2 regions of the Deinococcus wulumuqiensis R12 genome follow, and region 1 is predicted to be linked to the other one. Evidence: riboswitches for the same ligand, from Rfam matches in the RefSeq annotation. Region 1 holds a riboswitch; the other holds the start of a gene.
What was found. A riboswitch is a leader RNA that binds a small molecule or an ion and turns the genes downstream of it on or off. The one in region 1 is predicted to bind S-adenosylmethionine.

Region 1 (3,388 bases):
ACAGGCCCAGCGGCGGCAGGTAGATCTTTTTGACCGGCACGATGCCCAGGGGCCGGTTTTGCTGAAAGGCGTTCAGGTACGGCGCATGCTGAAAGAGGTTGGCGTCCACGCTGCCTTCCCCGAGCGCCACGTTGGGCTGCACGTAGTCGGAAAATTCGCGGATTTCGAGTTTGACGCCCTGCCTGGCGAGGATGGGCTTGACGAATTCCAGCAGTTCACCCGCCGGAACCGGCGTCGCGGCGACGCGCAGGGTGCCTGCACTGGCGAGGGAAGTCAGGGCGAGGGCGGTCAGGGAAAGGATATGGCGCATGGTCGGCTCCTTGGAAAGCGTGGGGGAGGTCGGCCTCTCCCGGCGTGTGTCGGAAAGAAGGTGGCGGTTTGGCCGGATTTATTGGCAGTTCAGCGGTGGTCGGCGCGGGCGGCGGCGCGGTCGCCCAGCCACTGCGCTCCCTGCACCAGCAGCAGCAGGACGAGGACGGTGGCGATCATCACGCCGGTCTCGAAGCGCTGGTAGCCGTAGCGAATCGCCAGGTCGCCCAGCCCGCCGCCGCCGATGGCCCCGGCCATGGCCGAGTACCCGATCAGGCTCACGAGCATGACGGTAAACGAGTGGATGAGGGCGGGCCGCGCTTCGGGCAGCAGCACCTTGCTCACCACCTGCCCGGTGGTCGCGCCCATTGCCCGCGCCGCCTCGGTCACGCCGTGTGGCACGCCTTGCAGGGCGCCGTCCACCAGCCGGGCGACGAAGGGAATCGCGGCGATGGTGAGCGGCACGATGGCGGCGGTGGACCCGATGGACGTGCCGGTGATCAGCCGGGTCAGCGGAATCAGCAGCACCAGCAGGATGATGAACGGCAGGCTGCGCCCGACATTGACCAGGGCGTCGAGCACGCCGAACACTGCGCCGTTCGCTTTCAGGCCGCCGGGCCGCGTCAGCGTGAGCAGCACGCCCAGCGCCACGCCCAGCACCTCTGCGATCAGGGCAGCGGGCAGCACCATCCACAGGGTTTCCAGCGTGCCCTGCCACAGCAGCGGCCCCAGTTCGGCCCAGGTCATGCCGTTCATGCGCTCACCTGCGTGGGGGTCCAGATGCCCGAAGGCCGCAGCAGCGTGGACAGGTCGCCCGCGTCCTCACGGACCACCAGCCAGGCGTCCACGCCCTGCGGGTGCGCCTCGGCCTGCACCAGCCGCGCTCCCAGCCGCGCCAGTGCCGCCAGGGTCGGGGCGCCGAGGTCGGGCAGGTTGACGTGCCTCAGCACCTCTCCGGCCCCGAGCTGCACCTGGGGGCGGTGCGCGTCCAGCAGGGCGCGGGTCACGTCGTGCTGCGGCTGGGCGAGCAGCGTGCGGGTCGGGCCTTCCTCCACCAGTCGCCCCCGGTCCAGCACGGCGACGTGCGTGGTCGCCGCCCGCACGACTTCCATCTGGTGCGTGACGATGACGAGGGTCAGGTCGCGCTCGCTCTGCAAGCGGGTGAGCAGGTCCAGAATCCCGGCGCTCGTCTCGGGGTCGAGGGCACTGGTCGCTTCGTCGGCCAGCAGCAGGTCGGGGCCGGTCACCAGGGCGCGGGCAATGCCCACCCGCTGCTTTTGCCCGCCGGAAAGCTGCGCGGGGTAACGGCGGGCGAAATCGGCCAGCCCGACCTGCTCCAGCAGTTCCAGCGCCCGCTGTTCCCGCTGCTGCCGGGGCTGCCCGGCCAGTTCGAGCGGCAGGGTGACGTTGCCCAGCACCGTGCGCTGCGCGAGCAGGTTGAAGTGCTGAAACACCAGCCCGGTGCGCGCCTGACGCTGGCGCTGCCCGGCGCGGTCCAGCCGCGTCACGTCCTGGCCCTGCACCAGCAGACGCCCCGAATCGGGCGTTTCCAGGCCGGAAATCAGCCGGACGAGCGTGCTTTTGCCCGCGCCGCTGCGCCCGATGATGCCGGTGCGGCTGCCACGCGCGACGGTCAGGGTGAGGTCACTCAGGGCCGGAACACTCTGGCCGGGATAGGTTTTGCCGACGCTTTCGAATTGAAGGGCAGCGGGGGAAAGTGGGGTCACGGGGCGGGCCTCCGGGGGCAGGCGGACAGGAACACACGAAACGGGCGTCCCCTTCCTGGACGAAAAGAAGTCTGGAAGGGGACGCCTGAAGCAGTCATCCGTTGGAACCTGCCCACTGCCCTGTGGCGGCGGGGGAACACCCTTCCTTTATCGTTCCCGCCGCGCTGCCCATCGTCGGGCCTGCTCGCTCGGGTCTGGAAAGCACCGCTGCCGTGATGAGGGCCGGTTGCTGCGGCGGTCATGGGGCCAGGTCCCTGCGCCGACTCTGGATAAAGGTGACCCTGCAGGAAGCAGAAGTCAGGGACAGACTCTAGGAAAAACGACGATTCTTGTCAACTGTGAGGAGGCACAGAGAGGAGGCAGAGAAATGCTGCGGGCCGCTGCTGGCGCGACGTTCCCGCGGCTCCTGAAAGATTCCTGTTCTGTGGGTTGCCCTACCCTGTCCCCGATGAAGCTTGCCGACGCCCTCGCCATGCCGCTGGGCCGCGCCGCCTTTCTGACCCCCGACGCCGAGGCGCAACTGGTCGGACCGGGGGGCGCCCTCGCCTCGCAGCTCGCCGCGCTCTCGGACGGCGTGGGCGAGGCGCTGCGAACCCTGCTGGAGCAGCGGGCCGACCTGCCGCCGCGCCCGGCGCTGCCCTGGACCCTGCTCACCGAGGGAGAGCACCCCGGCTGGTCGCTGCTGGCGCTGAGTGACCCGCCCGCGCTGCCGCCTGCTGCGGGTGCCTGGCTCGCGGCGCATCTGGCCGGGGCGCGTCTGGTGATGCCTGCCTCGCAGCGCCGCCGGGCCGCCGGGCAGGTGCCGCAGATGGCGCAGGCTCCCACCTGGGCCGAGCTGCTGGCCGAACGCAGCGCAGCGCAGGCGGCCCAGGCCCTGCTGGGACACTGGGGCGTGCTGTCGGCCTGTGTGGGCCTGAGCGGGCGTCACCGCCCCCACGCCGCCGCGCTCTTGCAGGCCGAGCTGCTGGGGGAGCACGGCGCCGCACTGACCCGGCCTGAACCGCTGGCCGTCGCCGCGCTGTGGGCCGTCCTCTGGCCGCTGCATGGGGGGCTGCCGCGTCCTGGTCAGGACCAGGTGCTGCACCTGACCGCGTCTCTGCGCTCTGCGCCGCAGAGGTGCGGCCCACTGCCCACCGAAGGCGAACTCGCTGACCTGCTCGCTGCGTCGCTGCCTGGTCTGGACGCTGCCCAGATTGAAACGGCGGCGCGGGCACTGCACCGGGGCGAGGCCGGAAACGTGGACCCCGGCAGCGGCGTGTGCCTGAGCTGTCAGCCGGGAGCAGTGGCCTACTGGCTGCGACGGCGGCGCGAAGTGCAGCTCATCACCTGCGGCGGCCCCGCTGCGGCGATGA
Region 2 (3,388 bases), on a different replicon from region 1:
ATGCTGCGCGTGCTGACCGAGTGGCTTGGCCCCTACCCCGGCGAGGTCTACGGCGTGGCCCTGCTGCCGGTGCGGCAACTGGCGCTGGAAACCGCTGGCCTGACCACCCTGCCCGCCGCGTCCAACCAGGAGCGGGTGCGGCTGCACGAGCTGGCGCACCAGTGGTTCGGCAACCGGGTCACGCTGGCCGACTGGGGCGACAGCTGGCTGAACGAGAGTTTTGCCACCTACGCCGAACTGCTGTGGGCCGAGAGCCAGGGCGCAGACGGGCAGGCCCTCGCCGCCGAGTGGTACGCCGTGCTCACCGCGCAGGCGTCACGACCCCTCCGGGCGACGACGCCAGCACAACTGTTCGACGCCAGCGCCTACTTTCGCGGCGCCCTGGCCCTGCACGCCCTGCGACTGGAGGTGGGCGACGCGGCGTTCAGAGGATTGTTACGAACCTACGTCGCCACCTTCACAGACCGCCCGGTTTCGGCGGCGGCGCTGCTGACGCTGGTGAAGACGGAACTGGGGCCAGCCGCCGAGCAGACTCTGCGCCTGTGGGCCGAACACGGCGAACTGCCGCCCCTGCCCGGACGCTGAACGCGGGGAGCAGGGGCCACAACGAAAAATCCGCACCCCTGGGAGTCACGCAAGGCCGACTTGCAGAAGCTGGCCCGCGAACACGGCATCTGATACGGATTCCGCTTCATTCCTGCACAGTCGGGCCTATACAGTTGGGAAGGCGCCGCTTGTGCATCCATATCGCAGAATCCGTATTTTTTCCTACTCGCATCCGCTCTGCTGCGCAGCTTTGCAAGTCCGATTGAATCTGAAACGACCAGATTCAATCGGAATCCGTATGAATACGGTACAGAGCCGAGGTACAAACCCGGCAACCTGTCCGTGATGCAAAAGAAAAACCCCCGTCCTAGACGGGAGTCTTTTGGTGCGAATGCCCAGACTTGAACTGGGGACCTCACGCTTATCAGGCGTGCGCTCTAACCAGCTGAGCTACACTCGCGCCCCTTTTTTTCGGCCTTTTCCCTTCGGTCAGGCGGGGAACAAGATAACAGGGAGAGCCAAGTGTGTCAACGGGCAGGGCTGGGGCACCGGGGCACTCGCGGCCCGGGTCTTTTCTTGACCACCGGCCTGCCCCCGCGCTACCTTCCTTGCCAGCTCCCGCGTGTGGAGCGACCCACTTCAGAGCGCCCGAGAGACCTGGCTCGACGACGGCGCGGCAACCGGACCTCATCACGTCACGGTGCCAAGGCCAGCCCCCCAAGCGCGTCAACGATGACCGCCGGGCGGGACCAAGCGGGAAGGCCACGCGGATGACGATGTTCAAGTGCCCCTTCTCGAAACTTCACCGGGAAGGGGTTGCCTGTAGCTGGCGGCCCCGGACCGTTCACCTCCGAGGAGCCGTCACCATGACCGATGCCACCAAACTGCATTTCGACACCCTCCAGGTCCACGCCGGGCAGCGCCCCGACCCCGTGACCGGAGCGCAGCAGACCCCCATCTACGCCACCAACTCCTACGTGTTCGAGTCGCCCGAGCACGCCGCCGACCTCTTCGGGCTGCGGCAGTTCGGCAACATCTACAGCCGCATCATGAACCCCACCAACGACGTGTTCGAGCAGCGGGTGGCCGCGCTTGAAGGCGGGGTGGGCGCTCTGGCGGTGTCGAGCGGACACGCGGCGCAACTGCTGACCATCCTGACGCTGGCGCAGGCGGGCGACAACATCGTGTCTTCGCCCAACCTGTACGGCGGCACCGTCAACCAGTTCCGGGTGACCCTGAAGCGGCTGGGCATCGAGGTGCGCTTTACCGGCAGAGACGAGCGCCCCGAGGACTTCGCCGCCCTCATCGACGAGCGCACGCGGGCGGTGTACCTCGAAACCATCGGCAATCCGGCGCTGAACATTCCCGATTTCGAGGGCGTGGCGAAGGTGGCCCACGAGCGCGGCGTGGCGTTTGTCGTGGACAACACCTTCGGGGCAGGCGGGTACTACTGCCAGCCGCTCAGACACGGCGCGAACATCGTGACGCACTCGGCGAGCAAGTGGATCGGCGGGCACGGCAACGGCATCGGCGGCGTCATTGTGGACGGGGGCAACTTCGACTGGGGCAACGGGCGTTATTCCCTCATGACCGAGCCTTCGCCCAGCTACCACGGCCTGAAGTTCTGGGAGACGTTCGGGCAAGGCAACGCGCTGGGGCTGCCCAACGTGGCCTTTATCACCCGCGCCCGCACCGAGGGGCTGCGCGACCTGGGCACCACCCTCGCGCCGCAGCAGGCGTGGCAGTTTCTGCAGGGGCTGGAGACCCTCAGCCTGCGGGCCGAGCGCCACGCCCAGAACGCGCTGACGCTGGCGCAGTGGCTCGCCTCGCACCCGGACGTGACGCGCGTGACCTATCCCGGCCTGAGCAACCACCCCCACTACGACCGGGCGCAGACCTACCTGCCGCGCGGGGCGGGCGCGGTACTCACCTTCGAACTGCGCGGAGGCCGGGCGGCGGGCGAGGCCTTCATCCGTTCGGTCAAGCTCGCGCAGCACGTCGCCAACGTGGGCGACACCCGCACGCTGGTCATCCACCCCGCCAGCACCACCCACAGCCAGCTCGACGAGGGAGCGCAGGCGGGCGCCGGGGTCACGCCGGGACTCATTCGGGTGTCGGTGGGCATCGAACACATCGGGGACATCTGCGACGATTTCGCGCAGGCACTGGCGCAAGCGGGCGAGGGAGAGCGGGCGTGACCGCCGTGTTCCTGGGCCACTCCTCTTCCCCGCTCCCGGCCGAAGAACCGGCCTGTTCGGGGCCGCAGACCGTCACCCTGTTCCGGCACGCGCCGCTGCTCCTCGACTGCGGGCGCGTGCTCAGCGACGTGCGGGTGGCCTTTCACACCTACGGAGAAGCGCGGGAAGACGCCACGCTGGTGCTGCACGCCCTGACCGGAGACAGCGCCGTACACGAGTGGTGGCCCGATTTTCTGGGTACGGGCAAGCCGCTGGACCCGTCGAACGACTATGTCGTCTGCGCCAACGTCCTCGGCGGGTGCGCGGGGACGACGGGCGCGGGCGAACTGGGCGGAGTGCCGCTGACCCTGCGTGACATGGCCCGCGTGGGCCGCGCCCTGCTGGAGCACCTGGGTGTGCGGCAGGTGCGGGTGGTCGGCGCGAGCATGGGCGGCATGCTGGCCTACGCCTGGCTGCTGGAATGCCCCGACCTGGTGGAAAGGGCCGTGATTATCGGCGCTCCGGCGCGGCATTCGCCCTGGGCCATCGGGCTGAATACGGCGGCCCGCAGCGCGATTCGGGCGGCTCCCGGCGGCGAGGGGCTGAAAGTGGCGCGGCAAATCGCCATGCTGAGTTACCGCAGCCCCGAGAGCTTCAGCCGCACC

Region 2: linked by a shared signal. The riboswitch ahead of G6R31_RS07710 (O-acetylhomoserine aminocarboxypropyltransferase/cysteine synthase family protein) and the one ahead of G6R31_RS15090 (methionine ABC transporter ATP-binding protein) in region 1 are both predicted to bind S-adenosylmethionine.

What each region holds. Positions count from the first base shown of each region.
Region 1 is NZ_CP049358.1:283,839-287,226, forward strand. Features, by position in the region: gene G6R31_RS15080 (MetQ/NlpA family ABC transporter substrate-binding protein) at 1-310, opposite strand, end outside; gene G6R31_RS15085 (methionine ABC transporter permease) at 400-1,056, opposite strand; gene G6R31_RS15090 (methionine ABC transporter ATP-binding protein) at 1,062-2,036, opposite strand; SAM riboswitch class I at 2,181-2,312, opposite strand; gene G6R31_RS15095 (hypothetical protein) at 2,485-3,388, shown strand, end outside.
Region 2 is NZ_CP049357.1:1,579,270-1,582,657, forward strand. Features, by position in the region: gene G6R31_RS07700 (M1 family metallopeptidase) at 1-585, shown strand, start outside; tRNA gene G6R31_RS07705 (tRNA-Ile) at 930-1,006, opposite strand; SAM riboswitch class I at 1,179-1,273, shown strand; gene G6R31_RS07710 (O-acetylhomoserine aminocarboxypropyltransferase/cysteine synthase family protein) at 1,413-2,744, shown strand; gene G6R31_RS07715 (alpha/beta fold hydrolase) at 2,741-3,388, shown strand, end outside.